One region of the Enterobacter sp. Li2LvB3 genome, then DNA from elsewhere that is predicted to be linked to it. Evidence: predicted binding sites of a transcription regulator. Region 1 holds the regulator's gene; each other region holds the start of a gene.
The links. Region 1 encodes PurR, which represses purine synthesis genes. Its sites were predicted from a motif close to CANGCAAACGTTTGCNTG; they were not measured.

Region 1 (7,419 bases):
AGTGACGATCCGGGACCAGTTGTCGTCCGGAACGCTGACTTCTTCTATACACGATGAACTCATAGCTTCTCCATCACCTTGCTGTGATCAGAACCTTCAAACAGCGTAGACGCTTTTTTTGGTTTGTGAGAAATCTCACGGTATTACGCCCCGTGAGGCTAGTATCCGACGTAGAACAGAGGAAGGGAGATAACCCTTGCCGAAAGGCCTTCCATGGTAAAACGGGAGCACTCCGGCTCCCGTTAACACTTAATATTTATCGTATTTAATCGAACCAAATTTAGTATAGGCCTCAAAATTTGGTGATTCAATAGAAAATTCTTAGCAACCTAATCACTGAAATGTAACATAATTGCTGGTGCGATTATGCGTGCGATGTTTCAGCCTGGGCTGCCGTATTATCCTCACGGTGTGCCGATGACTGCATCTGATAGCCGATGCCAGCAAGTGCAACGGTAACCAGCATCACGCTGGTGGTGGTGAGCAGTGGTGTTGCAATCAGTGCCGATACCACCAGGCTTGCCAGGAAGCACAGCCCCAGTTGCAGTGTGTTCTGCAAGGCTGCCGCACGGCCCGTTGCCTGTGGGAACGGCCGTAAAGCCTGCGCCACCACAATCGGGTAAATGGCACCGTTAGCAATTGCCATCACACAGAATGGAATCAGGATTTCCGCCAGACCAGCACCCGGAATAAAGCCGACGGCCCAGGTACCAATAACGCTTAAAGCGTACAGCGCCAGCAGCCAGGGTAACATCTGCTGCCCCTGCCATTTTTGCAGCGCCGCACGGCAACCGTAACCGCCCACCAGGAAGGCGATAGTCTGTGGAACATAGCTCAGGCCGATGGCCGCCGGGCTGTACCCCATATCGTGCAGAATAAAGGGTGAGCCGGTCAGCCATGCAAAGAAGCTGGCTGAACAGGCGGCGTAGATAAGCACGTTGCCGCGGTACGCTTTGGTGCGCAGCAAAGAGGTAAAGGTAATTGGCTTCGCTTCCGGATGTGTCTCTTTTTTATGCGCAGGTTTCAGGGCGAATGCGGGCAGCATCAGCACCAGAGTGATGGCAAACAGGGTGGCGAAAATCGCCTGCCAGTCGAAATGCGCCAGGATCCAACTGCCCAGCAGTGGTGCAAGCGCGGGAGAGAGGCCAACCAGCGGCATAATAGTGGCAAAAATTCGATTGGTCCGTGAAGCCGGATAGTAATCCGTCACCAGCGCCTGCCAGGTGACCGCTGCGGCACAAACGCCGACGGCCTGAACAAAACGCAGCACCAGTAACCAGGTTGCATCGCGTACCCACAACATCCCAAGACAGCCTACGGCAAAAATTGCCAGACCCAGTAACAGCACTGGTTTACGACCAAAACGGTCGGAGAGCGGCCCCCACAGCAGCTGTGCAAAGGCAAAACCGGCGAGGAACAAACTCAGGCTGGCGCTAATGGCCGCGGCAGGCGTTTGCAAATCTTCCTGCATTGCAGCGAATGCGGGTAAGTACATATCGGTAGCTAAAAAGCCCAGCACGCTTAAGCCGCCGAGCCAGACTAAAAAACCTTTCCTGGGTTGCATTGTTTTATTCTCCTTAAGGAGGCAGGGTACGTTGGCGCAGAGTGTAGGGAGTGCAAAGCGGCTTGTGAAACGCTAATATTTGGCGGGTGCATTCAAATTTTTTGCAGGCAGAAAATGTGGTCAGATTATTCTCTTGAAGTTGTGGATGCTGTCGCCCGTAACGGCAGCTTCAGCGGAGCCGCGCAGGAACTACACCGCGTCCCCTCGGCCATTAGCTACACGGTGCGTCAGCTTGAGGAGTGGCTGGCCGTTCCGCTGTTTGAACGCCGCCATCGCGACGTGGAGTTAACGCCTGCCGGGGCGTGGTTTTTGAAAGAAGGGCGTTCTGTTATCAAAAAAATGCAGATCACTCGTGAACAGTGTCAGCAGATTGCTAATGGCTGGCGAGGTCATCTTTCTATTGCGGTGGATAACATCGTAAAACCTGAACGTACCCGGCAGATGATTGTCGATTTTTATCGCCACTTCTCCGATGTCGAGCTGCGGGTATCGCAGGAAGTCTTTAACGGTGTCTGGGATGCGCTGGCAGATGGCAGGGCAGAGATGGCGATCGGCGCAACACAGGCCATACCCGTTGGGGGACGTTACGCATTTCGCGATATGGGAATGTTAAGCTGGAAATGCGTGGTGGCAAGCGATCACCCGCTGGCGGCAATGGCAGGGCCGTTAAGCGATGATACCCTGCGTAACTGGCCATCGCTGGTACTGGAAGATACGTCACGCTCGTTACCCAAGCGTGTGACCTGGCTTCTGGATAACCAGCGACGGGTGATTGCGCCCGACTGGGAATCCTCCGCGACCTGCCTTTCTGCCGGGTTGTGTGTGGCAATGGTGCCGGTCCATTTTGCCAGACCACGAATCGATGCCGGGGAGTGGGTTGCCCTTGAGCTTGAAAACCCATTCCCGGACGCGGCCTGTTGTCTGACCTGGCAGCAAAGTGACGTATCGCCCGCGATGGCCTGGCTGCTGGATTACCTGGGGGACAGTGAAACGCTGAACAGGGAGTGGTTACGGGAGCCAGATTAACTGGCTCCGTACACGATTAACGGCGGTAGTCGCGGAAAGGACCGTCCGCCACGGAGCGACGTTCGATAAGACGCGGGTGGACTTCAATTGACTGCGACTCTTCACGTTTGTTAACGATCCTGTCCATCAGCATGTTGAAGGCTGTTTCACCCAGAGAATCTTTCGGCTGATGAATAGTGGTCAGCGCCGGGGTGAAGAAACGCGCGTTGCGCACGTTGTCATACCCGATCACAGAAATATCCTGCGGTACGCGCAAACCCAGCTCATCGGCAGCACAAAGCGCACCCATCGCCATAATATCGCCACCGCAGAAGACAGCAGTCGGACGATGCGGTTGGGAGACTATTTGCTGCATTGCGCGGTAACCGGATTCAGGCTCAAAGTCACCCTGAACAATCCAGTTTTCTGGAACGGTGATCAGTGCTTCTTCCATGGCTTTCATAAATCCGGCCAGACGGCCTGCACCGGTGTTACGCTCCAGTGGACCTGGAATCACGCCAATCTCGCGGTGACCCCGTTCTACCAGATAACGACCGGCCATGTAACCGCCTTCAAAGGCGTTATCGATTACTGAGTCAGTAAAATCGGCGTGCGCTTCACCCCAGTCCATCACCACCATTGGGATGTGACGGTACTCTTCCAGCATGGAGAGCACAGAATCCGGGTATTCGGAACACATGACCAGCAGGCCATCCACGCGTTTTTGCGCCATCATTGACAGATAAGCGCGCTGTTTCTCATGGTTGTTCCACGCGTTACCCAGGATCAGGGTATAGCCTTTCTGGAAGCAGTTTTTCTCGACCGCCTCGATTATCTCTGCGAAATATGCAGCTTCGCTGCTGGTGGCCAGCAAACCAATGGATTTGGTGTGATTAACTTTAAGGCTACGTGCGACCGCGCTTGGCGAATAGTGCAGTTCTTTGATCGCCGCCCAGACGGCATTACGCGTCTCTTCCGCTACAAAACGGGTTTTGTTAATTACATGTGATACGGTTGTAGTGGAAACGTTTGCGCGTTTTGCCACGTCTTTAATTGTTGCCATTAAATGTCACTCCAGACCATATCCTAAGCTCCTGAAAAACTTGAAGGTAAACGTTTGCCTTCTCTCACCCTTATCACGCAATCTGGAATTGCGACACGCCGGGAAAACGACACAGGACGTCAGGAGGGGGTCAATGGCCGGTACGCTAATAAATTTAGCGTGGAATTTTGTCCTATCTTGATGAAAAGGGGAAGAGCAAAAGTGGATATCAGTTTAAATCCAGGAAGATTTTTGACGTAAACTGTGTAAAAATGAGCAAGCTCACTTTTCGTAAGGTGATTAAAAGGAGAAAAATTGATGAGTACCGATCTTAAGTTTTCGCTGACGACCACCGTTATCGTGCTGGCACTGATTGTTGCAGCTGGTCTGACGGCTGTATTGCACTGATTTACGCGGGGGGAGAGTTCTCTCCCTCCACATTCCTCGCTGATTGTTACTTCTCCGGCAATAATCTTTTGCCAAATTGTTAACTTCTCATTTTTTGTGATTGGTGTCATGCTTTTTGCTTCTTTGTTCTGTGTCGCGGTACGACACGGCATCCGGAGTTGACTCATGAAAATCAATTATCCTCTGCTGGCCCTGGCGATTGGCGCTTTTGGGATTGGCACCACCGAATTTTCCCCGATGGGGTTATTGCCTGTTATCGCCCGGGGTGTAGACGTCTCTATCCCGGCGGCCGGTATGCTGATTAGCGCCTACGCGATTGGCGTGATGGTAGGGGCACCGTTAATGACGTTGCTGCTTTCACACCGTGCGCGCCGTAATGCGCTGATTTTCCTGATGGCTATTTTTACCCTGGGGAATGTGCTTTCCGCGCTTTCACCGGATTACACGACGCTGATGTTGTCACGTATCCTGACCAGCCTTAACCACGGTGCCTTCTTCGGACTGGGCTCGGTGGTTGCAGCAAGCGTTGTACCTAAACATAAGCAGGCCAGCGCCGTGGCAACCATGTTTATGGGTCTGACCATTGCCAACATCGGCGGTGTACCTGCGGCCACGTGGCTGGGTGAAGCGATCGGCTGGCGTATGTCGTTCCTGGCAACCGCTGCACTGGGCGTGATTGCTATGGTCGCACTGTTCTTCTCGTTGCCAAAAGGCAGCGCAGGCGAACGCCCTGATGTACGCAAAGAGCTGTCCGTGCTGGTTCGTCCTCAGGTATTGTCTGCGCTGCTGACCACCGTGCTGGGGGCTGGGGCGATGTTCACGCTCTATACCTATATTTCGCCCGTGCTGCACGACATTACTCATGTCACGCCGGTCTTTATTACCGCGATGCTGGTGCTGATTGGCGTAGGGTTCTCTATCGGTAACTACCTGGGCGGTAAGCTGGCAGACCGTTCCGTGAGTGGCACGCTGAAAGGCTTCTTAACGCTGCTAATTGTCATCATGGTGGCCATTCCGTGGCTGGCGCGTAACGAATTTGGCGCAGCCATTGCGATGGTGGTATGGGGTGCGGCGACCTTTGCCGTGGTTCCGCCGTTGCAGATGCGGGTAATGCGTGTGGCGCATGAAGCGCCAGGACTCTCTTCATCCGTGAATATTGGTGCGTTTAACCTGGGTAATGCACTGGGCGCTGCGGCCGGTGGTGCAGTGATTTCGGGTGGCCTGGGGTACAGCTTTGTGCCGGTAATGGGGGCGATTATTGCGGCTCTGGGGTTACTGCTGGTACTGATGTCGGGTCGTAAACAGCCAGAAACGGCCTGCGCGGCTGAATAATCATAACGCAGAAGGGCGAACCCTTCTGCGTGTCTCTTACGCTGCGAGGTTCTTCGCAACAAATTCCCAGTTAACCAGCGCCCAGAAATGCTCCAGGTAGTTCGGGCGTGCGTTACGGTAATCGATGTAGTAAGCATGTTCCCACACATCGACGGTCATCAGCGGGGTTGCGCTGGTGGTCAGCGGTGTACCCGCGTTGGATGTTGATACGATAGCCAGTTTGCCATCGGCTTCTTTCACAAGCCAGGTCCAGCCAGATCCAAAGTTTTTAATTGCTGCGTCAGTGAATTTCGCTTTGAAATCAGCAAAGCTGCCGAACGCGGCATTGATGGCTGCGGCCAGTTCACCGGTGGGTTCTCCGCCTGCATTAGGTGCCAGGCAGTGCCAGTAAAACGTGTGGTTCCAGACCTGAGCGGCGTTGTTAAACACGCCACCTTCTGAGCTACGCACGATCTCTTCCAGCGTTTTGCCTTCAAAGTCAGTGCCTTTGATCAGGTTGTTCAGGTTGGTGACATACGTCTGGTGATGTTTGCCGTAGTGATATTCCAGGGTTTCCACGGAAATGTGTGGAGCCAGGGCGTCTTTTGCATACGGTAGTGCAGGTAATTCGAACGACATTGCTTCTCTCCTTATTATTTTTACGTTGCCAATAACCATAAAGACAACAGGGATAGAGTAGCAAATTGAAAGGGTATGCAAAAGAGGAACTTACCCCGCCGCAGACGCGGCAGGGCAAGGATTAACGGATGGTTTTCGGGGTCATCACACGGCGTGCACCAACGTAGTGGCGTACCCAGTAATCTTCGCTCAGAGAGGTGATTTGGATGTCCTGGCCGCTACGTGGCGACTGGATGAATTTCCCGTTGCCAACGTAAACACCCACGTGGTCGGCCATGCCGCGACCCTGAGTGCGGAAGAAGACCAGATCGCCACTTTCCAGTTCACCACGATCGACCGGTGAAGCATCGCGCAGGTGATACATTTCGTTCGCAGTACGCGGAATACGGAATTTCACCAGATCTTTGTAGGCGTAGTACACCAGACCGCTGCAATCGAAACCGGTACGGGGTGAGGTTCCGCCCCAGCGATAAGGCTTGCCAATTTGTCCCATCAGCTTGTTCATCGCGGTTTTTTGCGCTTTCTGGACGCGTACCTTATGGACTTCCGCTACTTTCGTGACTTTGACGCACTTCGCTTTGTGACCTTTGCGGGCAGTGCATTTTTCGGTAACGAGATTAGCGGCAGTTTGCTGGGCTTTGCGCGAAGTGGTGTGAGTGGTTTTAGCTTTGCTGGAGGCAGTACGTTTAGTCTGTGTGGTGGTTTTTTTCTTTTCGTTCTTACTGGTGGTTTTTTTCTTACGTTCTGTGACTTTAGCCAGGTGCGTTTTTTGTACAGCAGAATGCCGCGCCTGCTGGGAGGCGTTAGCCACTGGCGTGAAAGAGAGTGTTGTAAACAATAAAGCACAGAGCGTGATCGAGATTTTATTTATCCGCGCCACTGGCCAGTCCCCTGGTAAATGCAGGTCATCAATCATGCCTGCGTGTGATTTTCAAAACCTGTCGATTCTAATCTATAAAAACCCGAGAAGTTAATAGCATTTTTCAATCTAAAATTGTGTTTCGTTAGCAAGTGCAAAAAAAAACATCAATCTGTAGCATTATTGCTTACTCCTTAAGCAAAACCTTATCTGCAGTAGGGTTAAGCTACATTTGGAATGCAACTTATGCCGGTAACGTTTAAAATATATAGACGTGAAAAAAATGTTATTTTCCGATGCCGCTCTGAACCGCTACAATGTCAGACGAATGCCGTAACAGAAGTTAAAGGAAGCAAGACATGAGCACCACTATTGAAAAAATCCAGCACCAGATTGCTGAAAACCCAATTCTCCTGTACATGAAAGGTTCTCCGAAACTGCCAAGCTGCGGTTTCTCCGCACAAGCAGTTCAGGCGCTGTCTGCCTGTGGCGAGCGCTTTGCTTACGTTGATATCCTGCAAAACCCGGACATTCGCGCTGAGCTGCCAAAATACGCTAACTGGCCGACCTTCCCGCAACTGTGGGTTGATG
Region 2 (7,419 bases), on a different contig from region 1:
CCCAATAAAAAAGCCGGGTAGCGCTAACGCTTACCCGGCCTACGTTACTACACCACGACTGTTACTGGTATTCGCTCATCGGCACGCAGGAGCAGAACAGATTACGGTCACCGTAAACGTCATCAAGACGCTTCACGGTCGGCCAGTATTTGTTCGCCACGCCAGCCGGGAAGACGGCCAGCTCACGGGTGTAGCTGTGGTTCCACTCAGCCACCAGCTCGTGCTGGGTGTGTGGCGCGTGAACCAGTGGGTTGTCTTCCAGCGTCCATTCGCCGTCCAGCACGCGATCGATCTCCATGCGGATCGCCAGCATCGCATCAATAAAGCGGTCCAGCTCAGCTTTGCTCTCGGATTCCGTTGGCTCCACCATCAGCGTACCCGCTACCGGGAACGACATTGTTGGGGCGTGGAATCCGTAGTCGATCAGACGTTTGGCGATGTCCAGTTCGCTGATGCCGCTTTGCTCTTTCAGCGGACGAATATCCAGAATACATTCGTGTGCCACACGGCCATCGCGGCCAGTATAGAGCACCGGGAAGGCAGACTTCAGGCGAGTCGCAATGTAGTTGGCATTCAGAATAGCCACCTGGCTTGCCTGCTTCAGCCCTTCCGCACCCATCATGCGGATATACATCCAGCTGATAGGCAGGATAGAGGCGCTACCAAACGGTGCCGCAGATACCGCACCCTGACGGGTCAACATGCCTTCAATCTGCACAACGCTGTGGCCAGGAACAAACGGTGCCAGATGCGCTTTCACACCGATTGGCCCCATACCCGGACCGCCACCGCCGTGTGGAATGCAGAAGGTTTTGTGCAGGTTCAGGTGCGACACATCGGCGCCGATAAAGCCCGGAGAGGTAATGCCAACCTGGGCGTTCATGTTGGCACCATCGAGGTATACCTGGCCGCCAAACTGATGCACCACTTCGCACACTTCACGGATAGTCTCTTCGTACACGCCGTGGGTGGACGGGTAAGTCACCATGATGCAGGAGAGCTTATCGCCCGCCTGTTCTGCTTTTGCACGCAGGTCAGCCAGGTCGATGTTACCGTTCTTATCGCAAGCCACAACGACCACTTCCATCCCTGCCATCTGTGCAGATGCCGGGTTAGTACCGTGAGCAGAGCTTGGGATCAGGCAGATATCGCGATGCCCTTCGTTGCGGCTTTCGTGATAGTGGCGGATCGCCAGCAGACCTGCATATTCACCCTGTGCGCCGGAGTTCGGCTGCATACAGAGTGCATCGTAACCGGTCAGTTTCACCAGCCAGTCAGAAAGCTGGTTGATCATCAGGTGATAGCCTTCTGCCTGCTCTGGCGGGCAGAACGGGTGCAGTTCAGAGAACTCAGGCCAGGTGATTGGGATCATCTCAGCCGCAGCGTTCAGCTTCATGGTGCAAGAGCCCAGCGGGATCATCGCCTGATTGAGCGCCAGATCTTTGCGTTCCAGAGAGTGCATATAACGCATCATCTCGGTTTCGCTGTGATAGCGATTGAACACCGGGTGCGCCAGGATGGCATCGTCACGCAGCATGGATGGCTGGATGGAACGGCTGTCATGGGCCACATCTTTATCCAGTGAGTCAACATCCAGGCCGTGCGCGTCACCCAGCAGCACGTTAAACAGGTTCAGGATATCTTCACGCGCGGTGCTTTCATCCAGTGTAATACCCACTGCGTTGTGAATATCGCTGCGCAGGTTAATTTCTGCTGCATCAGCGCGCGCGAGAACGGCCGCTTTGTCTGCCACTTCAACACACAGGGTGTCAAAGTAGTGAGCGTGGCGCAGCTTGAGGCCTTTTTGTTGCAGGCCGCAGGCCAGAATATCCGCCAGACGATGAATTCGGCTGGCAATACGCTTCAGGCCAGCCGGGCCGTGGAAGACGGCATACAGGCTGGCAATGTTTGCCAGCAAGACCTGCGAGGTACAAATGTTGGAGTTCGCTTTCTCGCGGCGGATGTGCTGCTCACGAGTCTGCATCGCCATACGCAGTGCGGTGTTACCAGCAGCATCTTTCGATACCCCGATAATACGGCCAGGCATAGAGCGTTTGAATTCATCTTTCGCGGCGAAGAATGCCGCGTGCGGGCCACCGTAGCCCATCGGTACGCCAAAGCGTTGTGCAGAGCCGAACACAATATCCGCGCCCTGTTTGCCCGGTGCTGTCAGCAATACCAGCGCCATAAAGTCAGCGGCGACGCTCACTACCACTTTGCGGGTTTTTAACTCGGCAATTAGCGGGCTGTAGTCGTGAACTTCACCGGTAGTGCCTACCTGTTGCAGCAGCACACCGAAGACGTCCTGGTGATCCAGCACTTTGTCTGCATCATCAACAATCACGTCAAAACCGAAGGTTTCCGCACGGGTGCGTACCACGTCCAGTGTTTGCGGGTGAACGTCTGCCGCCACGAAGAAGCGGTTGGCATTTTTGAGCTTGCTGACACGTTTGGCCATCGCCATGGCTTCTGCCGCAGCGGTCGCTTCATCCAGCAGAGACGCGGAAGCGATATCCAGGCCAGTCAGATCCAGCGTGACCTGCTGGAAGTTCAGCAGCGCTTCCAGACGGCCCTGAGACACTTCAGGCTGATAAGGGGTGTAAGCGGTGTACCAGCCTGGGTTTTCCAGCATATTGCGCAGGATAACCGGCGGTAACTGCACGTTGGTATAGCCCATGCCAATGTAAGACTTGTAGCGCTTGTTCAGGCCGGCAATGGCCTTCAGCTCCGCCAGTGCGGCGAATTCTGTGGTGGCTTCACCTACCTGCGGCGGTGTTGCAAGCTGGATGTCTTTTGGCACTATCTGGCCGATCAGTGCGTTTAATGAATCCGCGCCAACCGTGTTCAGCATCTCCTGCTGTTGCTGAGCATCCGGCCCAATGTGACGTTCAATAAAAGCGCCACGGTTTTCAAGCTGGCTTAAAGTCTGTGTCATGAGCGATGGTTCCTGAAACGTGCAGTGAATGTGTTTTCTCCCTCTCCCCAAAGGGGAGAGGGATAATGGCTTACTCGTCTTCTAACAGGGCTTCGTACGCGGTCGCATCCAGCAGGGCGGCAACTTCCGCTTCGTCGCTGGCTTTAATTTTAAAGATCCAGCCGCCTTCATATGGTTCGCTGTTCACCAGCTCCGGGGAGTCGCTCAGTGCATCGTTCACGGCCACGATTTCGCCGCTGACGGGAGCATAGATGTCGGATGCCGCTTTAACAGATTCCGCAACCGCGCAATCGTCACCTGCGCCTACGGTCGCGCCCACTTCTGGCAGATCAACAAACACCATATCCCCCAGCAGCTCTTGCGCGTGCTCGGTGATCCCTACGGTGTAAGTGCCGTCCGCCTCTTTGCGCAGCCACTCGTGTTCTTTGCTGTATTTCAGTTCTGCTGGCACATTGCTCATTGAATTTCTCCTGATAAAAATGATTAGGCGACCGGCTTACCGGCGCGAACAAAAATCGGTTTGGTCACATTGACCGGCATTTCGCGGTTGCGGATTTGCACCACCGCCGTTTCGCCAATTCCCGCCGGTACACGTGCCAGTGCAATACTGTAGCCCAGAGTCGGGGAGAAGGTACCGCTGGTGATAACACCTTCGAGGTGATTGCCGTTAGCATCGGTGAAACGTACCGGCAGTTCGCCGCGCAGCACGCCTTTTTCGGTCATCACCAGGCCGACAAGCTGTTCGGTGCCTTGTTCACGCTGAATTTCCAGTGCTTCACGACCAATGAATTCACGGTCTGCGGGCTCCCACGCAATGGTCCAGCCCATGTTGGCTGCCAGCGGAGACACACTTTCATCCATTTCCTGCCCGTAGAGGTTCATCCCGGCTTCAAGACGCAGCGTATCGCGCGCACCCAGACCCGCCGGCTTAACACCCGCTTCTACCAGCGCACGCCAGAAATCAGCGGCTTTCTCATTCGGCATGGCAATTTCGTAGCCCGCTTCACCGGTATAGCCGGTGGTCGCGATAAACAGATCACCTGCCTGCACGCCGAAGAACGGCTTCATCCCTTCAGTCGCTTTACGTTGCTCATCGCTAAACAGAGAAGCGGCTTTTGCCTGTGCGTTCGGTCCCTGTACGGCGATCAACGACAGATCGTCACGAACAGTGATATCTACAGAGAAAGGTTCAGCGTGTTGGGAAATCCAGGAGAGGTCTTTTTCGCGGGTGGCGGAGTTTACAACGAGGCGGAAGAAATCTTCAGTGAAGTAATAAACAATCAGGTCATCTATCACACCGCCGGAAGCATTGAGCATCCCGGTGTAGAGCGCTTTGCCTGGGGTCTTTAGTTTTGCGACGTCGTTTGCCAGCAGATAACGCAAAAACTCCCGGGTGCGGCTACCGCGCAGGTCGACAATGGTCATATGGGACACGTCGAACATGCCGGCATCGGTGCGCACCGCATGATGCTCATCAATCTGTGAGCCGTAGTGCAGCGGCATCATCCAGCCATGGAAGTCCACCATGCGCGCGCCGCATAACACGTGTTGATCGTACAAAGGAGTCTGTTGAGCCATCTTTTCCTCGTTGAATAAGCAGGGCTATCTTGCGTTTCATGCGCCCAAAATCGCCACGAAACCTGGCGTCGGCATCGCCTTACGGATGTCGACGCAAACGTTCTCTTTGACCTGAAGTTACCACCGAAATGGGTGATTAACCATAAGGCAAAGCGGGTCATCACATTAGCTTATGACTAAAAACCGCTAAAAAGCCTACAGAGTTATTCACTGGTAAAATGCGATTAACCCCGCATAAAATTAACATCACACCAACATGATTTAGCACATGGTGATATTTCATGCGGAAAAATGGGCTGAATTTCCGTAACATAAAAAACGTAAGATTAGATAATCTAATGCGAAAAATGGCGTGGAATTAGAATATTTCAAACGAGGGAATTTCCCCGGCGCAGAAGCCGGGAAAATAAAGTGTGACGGGGGTCAATACTATTGGAGCCAGTCGGGAAGATCGTTAAGGCCCATCGCCTGACGCAGGAGTTGCGGTTTTACACCCGGGAGGGTGTCGGCCAGTTTCAGGCCAATATCACGCAGCAGTTTTTTGGCCGGGTTTGCGCCAGCGAACAGCTCGCGAAAGCCCTGCATGCCTGCCAGCATCATCGCGGCACTGTGCTTGCGGCTACGTTCGTAGCGACGAAGGTATAAATGCTGACCAAAATCTTTGCCTTCACGGTGCAGACGACGCAGCTCATCAACCAGCTCAGCGGCATCCATAAAGCCCAGATTAACCCCCTGCCCGGCCAGCGGATGTATGGTATGCGCGGCATCTCCTACCAGAGCCAGACGGTGCGCCGCGAACTGACGCGCATAGCGTCCGGTAAGCGGGAAGACCTGCCGTTCGCTTTCAAGGGTGCACAACCCCAGACGATTATCAAAGGCAACGCACAGCGCCTGGTTAAATTCTTCAGGCGTGGCTTCCTGCATCCGTTGCGCTTTTTCCGGCACCAGCGACCAGACAATGGAACAGAGGTGCGGGTCGGCAAGCGGCAGAAATGCCAGAATACCGTCATTATGGAAAATCTGACGCGCCACGCCGCCGTGTGGCTCTGCGGTTCGGATCGTGGCCACAAGCGCGTGATGACGATAGTCCCAGAAGGTCAGCGGAATATCTGCTTTATTACGCAGCCAGGAGTTTGCGCCGTCGGCCCCTACTACCAGCCGCGCGGTGAGCATATCGCCGCTTTGCAGGGTAATGAATGCCTCATTTTCGCCCCAGGCCACCTGCTGGATTTGCGCGGGCGCCATAAGCGTGACATCGCTACAGCGCTGGGCTTTTTGCCACAGCGCGTGGTGGATAACTGCATTCTCAATAATATGGCCCAGATGGCTGTACCCCATGCTTTCGTCATCAAAAGCAATATGGCCAAAGCTGTCTTTGTCCCACACTTCCATTCCGTGATAGCAACTGGCGCGGTGCGCGACAATATCCGACCACACGCCCAGGTGAGTCAGTAGTTTTTCGCTGGCGGCATTGATGGCCGACACACGTAATTCTGGCTGCGCATCCTGTGCAACGGGCTGAGGCAGTTTTTGCTCAAGCACGGCCACACGCAGGCCGCTACCCTGTAAACCACAGGCCAGCGCCAGCCCGACCATTCCGCCGCCGACAATGGCGACATCAACATTCTGCACGGTGATAACTCCTTAACGAGCGACCCAACCAAGAGTCCTCTGCGCCAGCACATCACGTGCCGGGATAAATAATTCCATCGCCATCAGCCCGAGGTTGCGCCCGGCAACCAGCGGTGCCCAGCGATTAGCAAACAGATGCACCAGGCCATCCGTGACACCGATTGTGGCTTCTTTATCGGCATGACGGCGCTTCTGATAATGGCTAAGCACCGAATATGCGCCACAATCTTTTTGTTCACCCCACGCCTGCGCCAGCGATTCCGCCAGGCTCATGACATCACGCAGGCCCAGATTAAACCCCTGACCTGCAATCGGGTGCAGGGTTTGCGCGGCATTCCCCACCAGCGCAACGCGATGGGAAATGGACTGGGACGCCGTCGTCAGCGACAGCGGATAAACAGATCGTTTCCCCGCATGGGTGATGCGCCCAAGCCGCCAGCCGAAGGCCTTTTGCAGTTCAGTGCAAAAGCGCTCATCGCTCCAGGACAGCACTTCATCCGCCCTGTCTTGCGGATGGCACCACACCAGCGAACAGCGATCCTCCGCCATGGGCAGCATCGCCAGCGGGCCATGCTGCGTAAAACGCTCAAACGCACGCCCGTGATGCTCGCTCTGTGTAGAGACATTCGCAATGACCGCCACCTGCCCATAAGGCTGGGTGCGCCATTCCACGCCACACTGTGTGCCCAGCGCAGAACGGGAACCATCAGCCGCAACCAGCAGCTGGCCTTCAAGTGTCGTGCCATCGTCGAGCGTGACGTTAACGGCATCTTCGCTGCGGCTAAAACTTGCCACGCGCGCCGGGCAGTGTAGCGTCACGCCGGGTGCGTCCTGTAACAAGCGGAACAGGCGGAGCCCAACGTCATGCAGCTCAACAACCTGGCCCAGCGCGTCGATGCGATAATCCTGTGCATCAAGGGTAACAAACCCCGCATGACCGCGATCGCTGACGTGCACTGTTTCAATGGCAGTCGCACAGTCGGCGATAGCCTGCCAGATACCAATGCGCGCTAACTGCTGGCAGGTGCCTTGTGCCAGCGCAATTGCGCGGGCATCAAAACCAGGATGTTCGGTGGTTTGAGGTGCGACAGCTTCAATCAGATGAACCGGAAGCTGCCCCTGCGTTAAATGAGATATTGCCAGAGCCAGCGTGGCTCCTGTCATGCCGCCGCCAACGATAATCACGCTCATACGCGTGCCGCTGCCATCAGCGCCTCAATGTCGTCGGCATTTTTCACAACAGAGGCAGTCAGGTTTTCATTGCCGGTTTCGGT
Region 3 (7,419 bases), on a different contig from region 1:
GTTCGGGAAGCCAATAAAGTCTTTAAAGTTGTGGTAGCGACCACCTGGTACGATGGAGTCATAGCGGGAAATCGTCAGTTTTTCGCGCAGCATTTCAACCATGGCATCTGGCATGTCACGCTGATAAACGAAGCGCACCGGCTCTGCCGTCAGACGCTGTTTCAGGCTGGATGACATCAGCTCCATCAGGCTGGCTTCCATCTCGTGCACCAGGTCATATTCGGCGTCACGGGTCATCTTCATGGAATAAGCGTTTAACGCATCGTAATCGAAGAAGCCTTTGAAGATATCATCCAGGCAATAACGCAGAATGTTGTCGAGCAGGATCATCGGTTTGCGTCGGCGCGGCGTTTCCGGCGGCAGGTTCACAAAACGTGGTACCTTATCAGACGGGATTTCCAGCAGCGCGTAGCGAATAGATTCACCGCGAATGATCTCAACCGCCAGATAGGTGTAATCATCCTTCAGGAACTGTACCAGGTCAGTTTCGCGGTTAATCAGAATCGGGGTAATGTGCTGGCGCAGATACTGCTTGAAGTAGTGACGTAACCAGTTTTGCTGGTTGACGGAGAGCTGGCGTTCATTAATCAGGAAGATTTGGTTGCGTGCCATTTCCAGCAGCAGTTCGTTGTACAGACCGTCAAATTCCTGATCGGCTTTCAACACGCGGGCCTGGATTTTGCCAAGCAGATGCCGCGAGTGCGAGTTTAAGCCTTGCTCCTCACTGATGATGATTCGGCGCTTCAGCTCTGCAAAGCGAACTTTATAGAATTCATCCAGGTTGTTGGAATAAATACCCAAAAAACGCATACGCTCAATCAGCGGGTTACCTTTATCTGCCGCTTCCTGAAGGACACGCTCGTTGAATGCTAACCAGCTCAGCTCTTTCTCGATATATAACTTTTCCTGACCCATTACAGCTCACACTCCAGTTCAATCACAGGACGTGGTAAATCCGTCTCGTCCTTATTATGGCGAGCATTTCCACGATATGTCCAACAGTGCCAGAAAAGTATGACAGTTATTTTTTTTCTGGGGGATTTTAGAGGCTTGGGGGAAGGGAATATCGGGTAATGCAATGTGTAGGTCGGGTAAGCGCAGTGCCACCCGACATAACAAACTACTCGTCAGCCGCATAACCTTGTGCAGGAAGCTGAACGCCGTCCAGCCAGGCCGTGCCGTCGCGCATCTTCAGACGCCCGTCAACAAACCAGCTCACCACCAGCGGGTAAATAGCGTGTTCCTGCGCCTGCACGCGCTCAGTGACATCTTCTTCGGTGTCGCCGTCAAATACCGGAACCTTCGCCTGTAAAATAACAGGCCCGCCGTCGAGTTCGTCGGTGACGAAGTGTACGGATGTCCCATGCTCTTCATCGCCATTTTCCAGCACCTGGCGATGAGTATGCAGGCCTGGGTATTTAGGCAGAAGAGAAGGGTGGATATTGAGCAGACGCCCGGAATAGTGGGAAACAAACGCCGGGCTGAGAATACGCATATAACCTGCCAGCACCACAACATCCGGCGCATAAGCGTCTATTTCTTGCACCAGTTCGCGGTCAAAGGCTTCACGCCCTGAGAACTGGCTGGCTTCCAGCGCGTGCGCCGGGATATTTGCATCGCGGGCACGCTCAAGGCCGAATGCATCGGCCTTGTTGCTGAAAACTGCACGTATGGTGCCATTTATCTTCTTCTGTTTGCAGGCGTCAATGACCGCCTGCAAATTGCTTCCGTTACCGGAAATGAGCACCACGATGTTTTTCATTCAATGACCACACGCTGTTCGGAATCAGATGCTTTGATGATACCGATTTTCCACGCGTTTTCACCTTTCTCATTCAGAAGCGTAATGGCCTTATCAGCTTCGCTTGCAGGCAGTGCGATGACCATGCCCACGCCGCAGTTGAAGGTACGATACATTTCATGAGAGCTGACGTTTCCTGCGGTTTGCAGCCAGTTAAATACGGACGGCCACTGCCAGGAGGATTCGTCGATCACGGCCTGGGTATTATCCGGCAGTACGCGCGGAATGTTTTCCCAGAAGCCGCCACCGGTCAGGTGGGCAATCGCGTGAACGTCGACGTTCTCGATAAGCTCCAGCACGTTTTTCACGTAGATGCGGGTAGGTGCCAGCAGGTGATCGGCCAGAGGTTTGCCATCCAGTTCAGTGGTCAGTGGGTCAGAACCGCTGACTTCAAGGATTTTTCGCACCAGAGAATAACCGTTGGAATGCGGGCCGCTGGAAGCCAGCGCAACCAGCACATCGCCGTCAGCCACTTTACTGCCGTCGATAATTTCTGATTTTTCTACCACGCCGACGCAGAAACCGGCGACGTCATAATCTTCACCGTGATACATACCCGGCATTTCAGCCGTTTCGCCACCAACCAGGGAACAGCCGGATTGCAGGCAGCCTTCGGCAATGCCGTTAATCACGCTGGCTGCGGTATCCACATCCAGTTTGCCGGTTGCGTAGTAGTCAAGGAAGAACAGCGGCTCTGCGCCCTGAACCACCAGGTCGTTTACACACATCGCCACCAGATCGATACCGATCGTGTCATGACGTTTAAGATCCATCGCCAGGCGCAGTTTCGTACCCACACCGTCAGTACCCGAGACCAGAACAGGTTCACGATATTTTTGCGGCAGCGCGCACAGTGCGCCGAATCCACCCAGACCACCCATCACTTCCGGGCGGCGGGTTTTTTTCACCACACCTTTGATTCGGTCAACCAGCGCATTACCTGCGTCAATATCAACACCGGCATCTTTGTAGCTGAGAGAAGTTTTGTTGGTCACGGCTTAAATCCCCACGCGATTGCATAGCTAGTAAGAAAAATCGGCGCAATTCTAACAGTCCAGGCAAACGTTTGCGAGCCTATTCTGCAACAGAAATGTGCACAGGGATTTTTTTAGCGCTGTGGTGATTGTTCACGCTCAAACTTGACTCTGTTCACGAAAATGAAACCGGTTTCGGGAAGTTGCTTGCAAGCGGTTTGTTGAATGAACATCATGAAACTGAAACCGGTTTCAGTTTCATTCAGGAGGGATGAACGTCATGAACATTGCCGCATTCGACATTGGTGGCACCGCATTAAAAATGGGCATCGTAACCACGCAGGGCGAGCTGTTGCACAGGGATAAAGCCGCTATTAAGAACAGCGACGGTGATGCCATTCTTTCAGAAATGCTGCAATGGGTGGCGTTACACCCGGACCTTGAGGGTATTGCCATCAGCGCGCCGGGCTACGTCAATCCCCATACCGGTTATATCGAAATGGGCGGGGCGATTCGCCGCTTCGATAACTTTGCGATGCAGGAGTGGCTGAGCGCGCAAACGGGTTTACCGGTCACCGTTGAAAATGACGCTAACTGTGTGCTTCTGGCCGAACGCTGGCAGGGGAAAGCGGCCGGTACTGATAATTTTCTGGTGCTGACCATCGGCACCGGGATAGGCGGCGCGATTTTCTGCAACGGCAAGCTGGTTCACGGCGCGCGTTTTCGTGCCGGGGAATTCGGCTACATGCTTACCGAGCGCGCAGACTCCAGAAAAGTCGCCCGTCACTCCATGAATGAAAACTGCACCCTGCGTACGCTTCGCAAGCGCTATGCCGACTATCACGGTCAGGGGCTTGATGATGTCACGGGGGAGACCATTTTTGATGGTTACGATGCGGGCGATGTGGTTTGCCGTCGTCTGGTCGATGACTTTCTTAACGGCATTGCGACAGGGCTTTACAACCTGGCAAATGTCTTCGATCCACAAACCATTTTTATCGGCGGCGGTATCGCAGAACGCCCAGGGTTCATGGATTTACTTCGCACGCATCTTACGTGGTTTGGCATCGCAGATATTGCCGATGTCGTGAGCCACGGCAACAGCGCCGGCCTGATTGGCGCGGTTTACCATTTCAGACAGCAGTATCCGTCAGCAATCAGCAACATCGAATGAGGGAAAGAGTATGTCAGGATTCAAAGAAGGTTTTCTGTGGGGCGGTGCGGTTGCAGCGCATCAGCTGGAAGGCGGCTGGAAAGAGAGCGGCAAAGGCGTCAGCGTCGCCGACGTGATGACCGCAGGGGCGCACGGCGTACCGCGTGAAATCACCAACGGCGTGTTGCAGGGAAAAAATTACCCGAACCATGAAGCCATCGACTTCTACCATCGTTATAAAGAAGACATCCGACTCTTTGCCGAAATGGGGTTCAAATGTTTCCGAACCTCTATCGCCTGGACGCGTATTTTCCCGAAAGGGGATGAACTGGAGCCTAACGAGGCTGGCCTAAAATTCTACGACGACCTGTTCGACGAGTGCCTGAAGTACGGCATCGAACCGGTCATCACACTCTCGCACTTCGAGATGCCTTTCCATCTGGTCACCGAATACGGCGGCTGGCGTAACCGCAAGCTGATCGATTTCTTTGTGCGTTTCTCAAAAGTGGTCTTCCAGCGCTACCAGCATAAAGTGAAGTACTGGATGACCTTTAACGAGATCAACAACCAGGCAAACTTCCACGAAGACTTCGCACCGTTTACCAACTCCGGGCTGAAGTACGAGCCGGGCGAAGACCGCGAGCCGGTAATGTTCCAGGCGGCGCACTACGAGCTGGTGGCCAGCGCGCTGGCAGTAAAAGCCGGGCGCGAAATTAATCCGTCTTTGCAGATTGGCTGCATGATTGCCATGTGCCCAATTTATCCGCTGACCTGTGCGCCAGACGACATGATGATGGCGATGAATGCAATGCACCGTCGCTACTGGTTTACCGACGTTCACGTACGCGGCAAGTACCCGCAGCACCTGCTCAACTACTTTGAGCGTCGTGGCTTCGCGCTGGATATTACCGCCGAAGATAAAGCCGCGCTGAAACAAGGCTGCGTGGATTACATCGGTTTCAGCTATTACATGTCATTCGCCACCAAAGCCACGGCAGATAACCCACAGCTGGATTACGACGAGAGCAAGAGCCTGGTGTCCAATCCATATGTGCAAAAATCTGACTGGGGCTGGCAGATTGACCCGGTTGGCCTGCGTTATTCCCTGAACTGGTTCTGGGATCACTACCAGCTGCCGCTGTTTATCGTGGAGAACGGTTTCGGCGCAATCGACGTGCAGGAGAGTGACGGTACGGTGAACGATCGGTACCGCATTGATTATCTCGCGGCGCACATCAGCGAGATGAAAAAGGCGGTGGTGGAAGATGGCGTTGATCTGATGGGTTACACCCCGTGGGGCTGTATCGACCTCGTTTCCGCCGGTACCGGCGAGATGAAAAAACGCTACGGTTTTATCTTTGTCGATAAAGACAATGAAGGCAACGGTACGCTGAACCGCAGTAAGAAGAAGTCGTTCGAGTGGTATCAGCAGGTTATTGCCAGTAACGGGGATAACCTTTAGTTGCCGGGTGGCGCTTACGCTTACCCAGCCTACACTTTGCGTAGGCCCGTGTAGCGTAGCGCCACCGGACAGAACCCCGTACCAAAGCCGGAGCTTGCCTCCGGTTTTTTTATCTCTAAATCATTTTGATTGATCGTAGTCAAGCAAGAGGGTGTGGCGCAATCCGAAAAAAGCGGTATAATCCCGCGATTTTTTTGCGGTTGCCACCTCAGAGGAGAAAGAGAATGAAGATTGTGGAAGTGAAACACCCACTCGTTAAACACAAGCTGGGCCTGATGCGTGAGCATGACATCAGCACGAAGCGTTTTCGCGAACTGGCATCGGAAGTGGGTAGCCTGCTGACTTACGAAGCAACCTCTGACCTGGCAACTGAAAAAGTGACCATCGAAGGCTGGAACGGTCCGGTTCAGGTCGAGCAGATTAAAGGTAAGAAAATTACTGTTGTGCCAATCCTGCGTGCAGGCCTGGGCATGATGGAAGGTGTGCTGGAGCACGTACCGAGCGCGCGTATCAGCGTGGTGGGTATCTACCGTAATGAAGAGACGCTGGAGCCGGTTCCGTATTTCCAGAAGCTGGTGTCTAACATCGACGAGCGTATGGCGCTGGTTGTTGACCCAATGCTTGCGACAGGCGGCTCCATGATCGCCACCATCGACCTGCTGAAAAAAGCGGGCTGTAGCAGCATTAAGGTTCTGGTTCTTGTTGCGGCACCTGAAGGTATTGCCGCGCTGGAAAAAGCGCACCCGGATGTTGAGCTGTACACCGCATCTATCGACCAGGGGCTGAACGAGCACGGGTACATTATCCCGGGGCTTGGCGATGCCGGCGATAAGATTTTTGGTACTAAATAATCGAATAACAAATGAAAAGCCGACTTTGATAGTCGGCTTTTTTTTGAATAAAACGTCCCACAACAAACAACACTTGAGGAAAACACTATGACGCGCCGTGCTATCGGGGTGAGTGAAAGACCGCCGCTTTTACAGACAATCCCGCTTAGTTTGCAGCACCTGTTCGCCATGTTTGGCGCAACCGTGCTGGTGCCAATCCTGTTTCACATTAACCCGGCTACCGTGCTGCTGTTTAACGGTGTCGGTACGCTGCTTTACCTCTTTATCTGTAAAGGTAAAATCCCGGCGTATCTGGGGTCGAGCTTTGCCTTTATTTCGCCCGTATTGCTACTGCTGCCGTTAGGTTATGAAGTGGCGCTGGGTGGTTTTATCATGTGTGGCGTGCTGTTCTGTCTGGTTTCCTTCATTGTGAAAAAAGCGGGTACGGGCTGGCTGGATGTGATGTTCCCTCCTGCGGCGATGGGCGCAATCGTTGCCGTCATCGGTCTTGAACTGGCGGGTGTTGCAGCAAATATGGCGGGTCTGCTGCCTGCTGACGGTCAGTCACCGGATTCCAAAACCATCATTATCTCGATGGTGACACTGGGTGTGACGGTCTTCGGCTCTGTGTTGTTCCGTGGGTTTATGGCCATTATCCCTATCCTTATCGGCGTGCTGGCGGGCTATGCGCTCTCCTTCGTGATGGGGGTTGTGGATACGGCACCTATCGCTCAGGCGCACTGGTTCGCGCTGCCAACCTTCTACACACCGCGTTTCGAATGGTTTGCCATTTTCACCATTCTGCCTGCGGCACTGGTAGTTATCGCGGAACACGTGGGTCACCTGGTGGTGACGGCCAACATTGTTAAGCGTGACCTGATCCGCGACCCGGGTCTGCACCGTTCGATGTTTGCTAACGGCCTCTCTACGATTATCTCCGGTTTCTTCGGCTCTACGCCTAACACCACTTACGGTGAGAATATCGGCGTAATGGCGATCACCCGCGTATACAGCACCTGGGTTATCGGTGGTGCGGCGATTATCGCTATCCTGCTCTCCTGTGTGGGTAAACTGGCTGCGGCCATTCAGATTATCCCGGTCCCGGTCATGGGCGGTGTCTCTCTGCTGTTGTACGGGGTGATCGGTGCATCCGGTATTCGCGTACTGATTGAGTCCAAAGTGGATTACAGCAAAGCGCA
Region 4 (7,419 bases), on a different contig from region 1:
ATCCAGAACCTGCAACAGAATGTTGAACACATCCGGGTGCGCTTTCTCCACTTCATCCAGAAGAATGACGGAGTAAGGACGGCGGCGTACCGCTTCAGTCAGATAGCCACCTTCTTCGTAGCCAACGTATCCCGGAGGTGCACCCACCAGACGTGAAACCGAGTGTTTTTCCATAAACTCAGACATATCGATACGGATCATCGCGTCATCGCTATCAAACATAAAGTTTGCCAGCGCTTTGCAGAGTTCTGTTTTACCCACCCCCGTTGGCCCCAGGAACAGGAATGAACCAATCGGACGATTTGGGTCAGACAAGCCCGCACGGCTACGGCGAATTGCATTCGATACAGCCTCAACGGCTTCATCCTGGCCGATAACCCGGTGGTGTAAGTCCTGCTCCATCCGCAGCAGTTTTTCACGTTCACTTTCCATCATGCGAGCGACCGGGATACCCGTCCAGCGTGCCAGCACTTCAGCGATTTCCGCATCGGTCACTTTGTTACGCAGCAGACGCATGGTTTTGCCTTCTGTCTGCGTTGCAGCTTCCAGCTGTTTTTCCAGCTCTGGAATTTTACCGTACTGAAGTTCAGACATCCGCCCCAGGTCACCTACCCGGCGAGCCTGTTCAATGGCAATTTTTGCCTGCTCCAGTTCTGCCTTAATCGTCTGGGTACCCGAAAGCGACGCTTTCTCCGCTTTCCACTCTTCTTCTAACTCAGAATACTGGCGCTCTTTGTCATCCAGTTCCTCGTTAAGCATATCCAGGCGTTTCTTACTGGCTTCATCAGACTCTTTCTTCAGCGCCTGCTGTTCCAGCTTGAGCTGAATGATTCGGCGGTCGAGTCTGTCCAGCTCTTCGGGTTTTGAGTCAATCTGCATACGAATACTCGACGCAGCTTCATCAATAAGGTCGATAGCTTTATCCGGCAGCTGGCGATCGGAGATATAACGGTGCGAAAGCGTCGCCGCTGCAACAATGGCCGGGTCGGTGATCTGCACATGGTGGTGCAACTCATAACGCTCTTTCAGGCCACGTAAAATCGCAATGGTGTCTTCGACCGTTGGCTCAGCAACGAATACTTTCTGGAAACGACGCTCAAGCGCAGCATCTTTTTCAATATACTGACGATACTCATCAAGCGTTGTCGCACCGACACAGTGAAGTTCACCACGCGCCAGCGCCGGTTTCAGCATGTTCCCGGCATCCATTGCGCCATCCGCTTTACCGGCACCGACCATAGTGTGCAATTCGTCGATAAACAGAATGACGTTGCCTTCCTGTTTTGCCAGGTCGTTAAGCACGCCTTTCAGACGTTCTTCGAATTCACCGCGGTATTTCGCCCCGGCTACCAACGCACCCATATCCAGAGCCAGCACACGGCGACCTTTCAGGCCTTCCGGTACTTCTCCATTAACAATACGTTGCGCCAGCCCTTCAACGATGGCGGTTTTACCGACACCCGGCTCACCAATCAAAACGGGATTGTTTTTGGTACGACGTTGCAGCACCTGGATGGTACGGCGAATTTCTTCATCACGGCCAATTACCGGGTCAAGCTTGCCCTGCTCGGCACGCTCGGTCAGATCGACCGTAAATTTTTTCAAAGCCTGACGTTGGTCTTCGGCTCCTTGATCGTTCACGCTTTCACCTCCGCGCATTTTTTCAATCGCCTGAGTCACGTTGGCGGTTGTTGCTCCGGCAGTTTTCAGCAGGTCGGTCAAAGTACCGCGTGATTCAAGCACCGCCAGAACAAACAGTTCCGACGATATAAAGTTGTCGCCACGTTTTTGCGCCAGTTTGTCGCAAAGATTCAGTACACGTACCAGATCCTGGGACGGCTGAACATCACCGCCAGTCCCTTCTACCTGCGGCAACCGGCTCAGTGCCTGATCGATAGCCGTGCGTAACTGGCCAGCATTAATACCGGCGGACGTTAATAATGGACGTACCGATCCCCCTTCCTGATTCAGCAAGGCGCTCATTAGATGAAGAGGTTCGATAAATTGGTTGTCGTGCCCCAGTGCGAGGGACTGGGCATCGGCGAGTGCTAGCTGGAATTTATTAGTAAGACGATCCAGACGCATAACTCCTCCCATAACAGGTCAAATTTGCTACTGGAGATTAAATGAGGTCATCCCTCAATTATTCAAGGTTAATGACCTGAATTATGTGAAAAGAAAACGGCACGTACCGGATCGTCTTGATTCTTTAGGTTATATCAGCCAAATAAAACTTGCCATACGACCCGTCGTCTTGTCACGACGATAAGAGAAAAAATCACCCTTTTCGGTGAACGTACAGCGATCGCCACCGAAGATTTGCGTAATGCCCGCGCGATTCAGGCGCTGACGCGCAAGCTGATAAATATCGGCCAGATACTTTTCACCCACCGGCTGAAACGCGGTGACGGCTTGCGGGTCTTTATCCATAAAGGCTTCGCGTACCTCGGGCCCAACTTCAAATGCGCGAGGACCAATTGCCGGGCCAAGCCAGGCAATAATGTTGGCAGGGTCATCGGCAAAGCAGGCGACCGTCTCCTCCAGAACCCCTTCGCACAAGCCACGCCATCCCGCGTGCGCGGCCGCGACTTCAGTTCCAGCATGGTTACAGAAGAGAACCGGCAGGCAATCGGCGGTCATAACGGCACAAACTGTCCCGGGAGTATTACTGTAAGAGGCGTCGGCGCGTTTAGAAACATAGGGTTCACCCGTCAGTTTCAGTACGTCCTTGCCATGCACCTGCTCGAGCCAGACGGGTTTTGACGGTAAGTTACCGGCCGCAAACATACGCTTGCGGTTTTCCTCAACGTGTTCCAGAACATCACCGCAATGCGCGCCGAGATTTAATGACTCCCACGCGCCCTGGCTTACCCCGCCGATGCGGGTCGAACTACAGGCGGCCACGCCCTCAGGAAGTGGCCACTCCGGGACAATCAGTTTGGTCATAACCAGGCCACCTGGTCCTTATGCTCTTCAAAATCAGCACGTAATGCTTCGATAAGCTCCACCATATCCTGTGGGATAGGCGCGTGCCATTCCATCTGAATGCCGGTGATCGGATGGTAAAGACGCAGCATTGTTGCGTGCAGTGCCTGGCGGTCAAACTTGCGCAGGACGCTGATGAACTCATCAGATGCGCCTTTAGGTGGGCGCGGACGACCACCGTAAACCTGGTCACCCACCAGCGGATGAGTGATGTGTGCCATATGGACACGAATCTGGTGTGTACGACCCGTTTCAAGGCGCAGACGCAGACGCGTATGGATACGGAAATGCTCCATAATGCGGTAGTGCGTTACCGCCGGTTTCCCCATTGGGTGCACCGACATATGCGTGCGTTTGGTTGGGTGGCGGCTGATAGGTTCTTCTACCGTGCCCCCCGAGGTCATATGACCAATCGCGACAGCTTCATATTCACGGGTAATTTCACGCAGCTGCAACGATTCCACCAGACGTGTCTGTGCAGGAATGGTTTTCGCCACCACCATCAGACCTGTGGTGTCTTTATCCAGACGGTGAACGATACCGGCGCGCGGAACGTCCGCAATTGGCGGGTAATAATGGAGGAGCGCGTTTAATACTGTACCATCAGGATTACCGGCACCTGGATGAACAACCAGATCGCGCGGCTTGTTGATAACCAGAATGTCATCATCTTCGTAGACGATGTCCAGTGGGATATCCTGCGGTTCAAAACGCACTTCTTCTTCAATTTCAGCATTGATGGCGACAGCTTCCCCACCTAACACTTTCTCTTTTGGTTTGTCCCAGACTTTGCCGTTTACCATCACGCGTTGGTCAAGGATCCATTCTTTTATACGTGAACGCGAATAATCAGGGAACAATTCGGCCAAAGCCTGATCTAAGCGTTGACCGAGCTGATTTTCGGAGACTGTTGCGGTGAGTTCTACTCGTTGTGCCATAAACTGCTTCTTCGTTTAACGTTGGGTTTTACGGCTTTGCCGTTTAATATAGTGTGCTATTGTAGCTGGTCTTAATCGGGAGCAGGAACAGAGTTTCTCCCGGACAAACATTTGAGGAAAGTCAAAACGTCATGACGCGCATGAAATATCTGGTGGCAGCGGCCACGTTGAGCCTGGCTTTGGTGGGCTGCTCCGGTTCAAATGAACAGGTCCCTGACAATCCGCCGAATGAAATCTATGCGACTGCACAACAAAAGTTGCAGGACGGTAACTGGAAACAGGCGATAACGCAACTGGAAGCGTTGGATAATCGCTATCCATTTGGTCCGTATTCACAGCAGGTACAGTTAGATCTCATCTACGCATACTATAAAAATGCCGATCTGCCGCTGGCTCAGGCAACCATCGATCGTTTCATGCGTCTGAACCCGACTCATCCTAACATCGACTATGTGATGTACATGCGCGGCCTCACCAACATGGCGCTGGACGACAGTGCTCTGCAAGGTTTCTTTGGTGTTGATCGTTCCGACCGCGATCCTCAACATGCGCGTGACGCCTTTAACGACTTCTCCAAGCTGGTGCGCAGTTATCCAAACAGCCAGTATATTACCGATGCCACTAAACGTCTGGTTTTCCTGAAAGACCGTCTGGCTAAGTATGAATACTCCGTTGCCGAATACTACACTCGCCGTGGCGCATGGGTTGCCGTGGTTAACCGTGTAGAAGGAATGCTGCGCGATTACCCAGATACGCAAGCCACGCGTGATGGCCTGAAGCTGATGGAAAATGCATACCGTCAAATGCAGATGAACGCGCAGGCTGAAAAGGTCGCGAAAATCATCGCCGCGAACAGCAGCAATACCTGATATTCCGCTCAAAGCAAAACGGCAGCCCAATGGCTGCCGTTTTTTTATTCGTTTCTGTCGCAAGCTGAAGCGGTTTAGCTACAACACATCCTATCAACTATGGCCTCAATTTCTGACTTCGACAAGGTAAAAATCGCCTCTTCCTGTCCTGCCTCACAAAAAAGATTCCCTGACAAAAACCGACAAAATAACGTGATCTAAATCACACATTTTGACATTAGGACAGGTATGCTGGAATCACCAAGACGGAAAGACAAGAGGTAAAATTTATGACAATGAACATTACCAGTAAACAAATGGAAATTACTCCGGCAATTCGCCAGCACGTCGCAGACCGTCTCGCCAAACTGGATAAATGGCAAACTCATTTGATTAATCCACATATCATCCTGTCCAAGGAGCCACAGGGTTTCATCGCTGACGCAACTATCAATACTCCAAACGGCCATCTGGTCGCCAGCGCTAAACACGAGGATATGTACACCGCAATTAACGATTTGATCAACAAGCTGGAACGGCAGCTCAATAAAGTGCAACACAAAGGCGAAGCCCGTCGCGCCACAACATCGGTGAAAGACGCCAGCCTCGCGGAAGAAGTTGAAGAAGAGTAATCCTTTAAATTGAGTGTACCGCCAACGCGCCTTCGGGCGCGTTTTTTATTGACAGGGTGAAAACAGTGCAGGTACTTTAACGGTATCAACCACAGGATGACTCAATGAAACTAACGCCGTTTTTCTTCGCATTCTTTTTTACCTTCCCCTGAATGGGAGGCGTTTCGTCGTGTGATAAAGAATGCGAAGACGAACAACAAGGCCTCCCAAACCGGGGGGCCTTTTTTATTGATAACGATAAAATGAGACAGGCAACACTATGACACCGGAAAACCCGTTACTGGATCTGCGAGTAAAAATCAGCGCGCTGGATGAAAAATTACTGGCACTGCTGGCAGAACGCCGCTTACTCGCTGTCGAAGTGGGCAAAGCCAAGCTGGACTCCCATCGCCCCGTACGTGATATCGACCGTGAGCGTGACCTGCTGGAGCGTCTGATTCAGCTTGGAAAAGCGCACCACCTTGATGCCCATTACATCACCCGTCTGTTCCAGCTTATCATCGAAGATTCCGTTCAGACCCAACAAGCGCTGTTACAGCAGCATCTGAACAAAACTAATCCGCACTCTGCCCGTATCGCGTTTCTGGGTCCGAAAGGTTCGTATTCACACCTGGCGGCACGTCAGTATGCAGCCCGCCATTTCGAAGAGTTTATCGAAAGTGGATGCGCGAAGTTTGCCGACATTTTCAATCAGGTTGAAACCGGCCAGGCCGATTACGCCGTGGTCCCGATTGAAAATACCAGCTCCGGCGCCATCAATGATGTCTACGACCTGCTGCAACACACCAGCCTGTCGCTGGTTGGCGAGCTGACTATTCCAATTGACCACTGTGTTCTGGTCTCAGGCTCCACTGACCTGAGCAAAATCGACACGGTGTACAGCCATCCGCAGCCGTTCCAGCAATGCAGCCAGTTCCTGAACCGCTATCCGAACTGGAAGATTGAGTACACCGAAAGTACCTCTGCGGCGATGGAAAAAGTCGCGCAGGCAAACTCCCCGACCGTAGCCGCACTGGGTAGCGAAGCGGGTGGCGCACTGTACGGATTGCAGGTGCTGGAACGTAACCTCGCTAACCAGACGCAAAACATTACGCGTTTTGTGGTGCTGGCGCGCAAAGCCATTAATGTGTCCGATCAGGTCCCGGCAAAAACCACGCTGTTGATGGCCACCGGCCAGCAGGCTGGTGCGCTGGTTGAAGCCCTGCTGGTGCTGCGTAATCACAATCTGATTATGACCAAACTGGAATCGCGCCCGATCCACGGCAACCCGTGGGAAGAGATGTTCTATCTTGATGTTCAGGCCAATCTGGAATCTGCATCCATGCAGAAAGCCCTGCGTGAGCTGGGTGAAATCACCCGCTCAATGAAAGTGCTCGGTTGCTATCCGAGCGAAAACGTTGTTCCGGTCGACCCGGCTTAACGTTCGATAAAGCGGCTTTTCTTCATCCCTGCCACGCTGACAGGCAGGGTGAAGATGGCCCCGGAAAGCGGATATTTCGCTGTTTCAGCATCGTCCATATTTTCCCGGGTCGTCGTGATAAACAACGTCTTCATATCGTCACCGCCAAAGCAGACCATCGTCGGGCAACGAACCGGAAGCCGGTATTCCTCGAGCTGTTCACCCTTTGGTGAAAATCTGGCGATGCGCCAGCCATCAAACAACGCGCTCCAGTAACAGCCTTCCACGTCCATCGCGGCACCGTCAGGTATCCCCTCGCCTTCCTTAAACCGCCGGAAAACATCTCGTTTGCCAGGCTCCCCCTGTTCATCCAGCGGTGTGCGATAGATAACGCCATTCGGCGTGTCAGAGGTAAACATCCATTGCTGGTCATTACTGAATGCCAGGCCGTTATGCCCGTGGATATCGCACTGAAGTACCTTCGGGCTCAGGTCGTTGTCGATACGCATCAGCATTGCGCCGTTATAGTCCCCAGGCCCCCAAAACGTCCCCGCATAGAAGCGACCACGGTGATCGGTACCACCATCATTAAATCGTGCCAGCTGCGGGTTCGAGGG

Region 2: a site for PurR is predicted at 4,604-4,621, ahead of gcvT (glycine cleavage system aminomethyltransferase GcvT). Genes of this name have one in related genera too.
Region 3: a site for PurR is predicted at 2,857-2,874, ahead of purM (phosphoribosylformylglycinamidine cyclo-ligase). Genes of this name have one in related genera too.
Region 4: a site for PurR is predicted at 4,947-4,964, ahead of raiA (ribosome-associated translation inhibitor RaiA). Genes of this name have one in related genera too.

Annotation. Positions count from the first base shown of each region.
Region 1 is NZ_JBSICG010000003.1:106,119-113,537, forward strand. Features, by position in the region: gene cfa (cyclopropane fatty acyl phospholipid synthase) at 1-63, opposite strand, end outside; gene punC (purine nucleoside transporter PunC) at 365-1,564, opposite strand; gene punR (DNA-binding transcriptional activator PunR) at 1,679-2,590, shown strand; gene purR (HTH-type transcriptional repressor PurR) at 2,607-3,632, opposite strand; gene cydH (cytochrome bd-I oxidase subunit CydH) at 3,930-4,019, shown strand; gene ACS603_RS03515 (MFS transporter) at 4,185-5,351, shown strand; gene sodB (superoxide dismutase [Fe]) at 5,388-5,969, opposite strand; gene ACS603_RS03525 (C40 family peptidase) at 6,091-6,849, opposite strand; gene grxD (monothiol glutaredoxin 4) at 7,188-7,419, shown strand, end outside.
Region 2 is NZ_JBSICG010000017.1:21,130-28,548, reverse strand. Features, by position in the region: gene gcvP (aminomethyl-transferring glycine dehydrogenase) at 62-2,935, opposite strand; gene gcvH (glycine cleavage system protein GcvH) at 3,006-3,395, opposite strand; gene gcvT (glycine cleavage system aminomethyltransferase GcvT) at 3,419-4,513, opposite strand; gene ubiI (FAD-dependent 2-octaprenylphenol hydroxylase) at 4,943-6,145, opposite strand; gene ubiH (2-octaprenyl-6-methoxyphenyl hydroxylase) at 6,158-7,336, opposite strand; gene pepP (Xaa-Pro aminopeptidase) at 7,333-7,419, opposite strand, start outside.
Region 3 is NZ_JBSICG010000006.1:19,170-26,588, forward strand. Features, by position in the region: gene ppk1 (polyphosphate kinase 1) at 1-915, opposite strand, end outside; gene purN (phosphoribosylglycinamide formyltransferase) at 1,121-1,762, opposite strand; gene purM (phosphoribosylformylglycinamidine cyclo-ligase) at 1,759-2,796, opposite strand; gene bglK (beta-glucoside kinase BglK) at 3,056-3,949, shown strand; gene ACS603_RS06735 (6-phospho-beta-glucosidase) at 3,960-5,390, shown strand; gene upp (uracil phosphoribosyltransferase) at 5,615-6,241, shown strand; gene uraA (uracil permease) at 6,329-7,419, shown strand, end outside.
Region 4 is NZ_JBSICG010000007.1:166,238-173,656, reverse strand. Features, by position in the region: gene clpB (ATP-dependent chaperone ClpB) at 1-2,085, opposite strand, end outside; gene yfiH (purine nucleoside phosphorylase YfiH) at 2,215-2,946, opposite strand; gene rluD (23S rRNA pseudouridine(1911/1915/1917) synthase RluD) at 2,943-3,923, opposite strand; gene bamD (outer membrane protein assembly factor BamD) at 4,055-4,792, shown strand; gene raiA (ribosome-associated translation inhibitor RaiA) at 5,062-5,403, shown strand; Phe leader region at 5,507-5,632, shown strand; gene pheL (pheA operon leader peptide PheL) at 5,508-5,555, shown strand; gene pheA (bifunctional chorismate mutase/prephenate dehydratase) at 5,663-6,823, shown strand; gene ACS603_RS08335 (SMP-30/gluconolactonase/LRE family protein) at 6,820-7,419, opposite strand, start outside.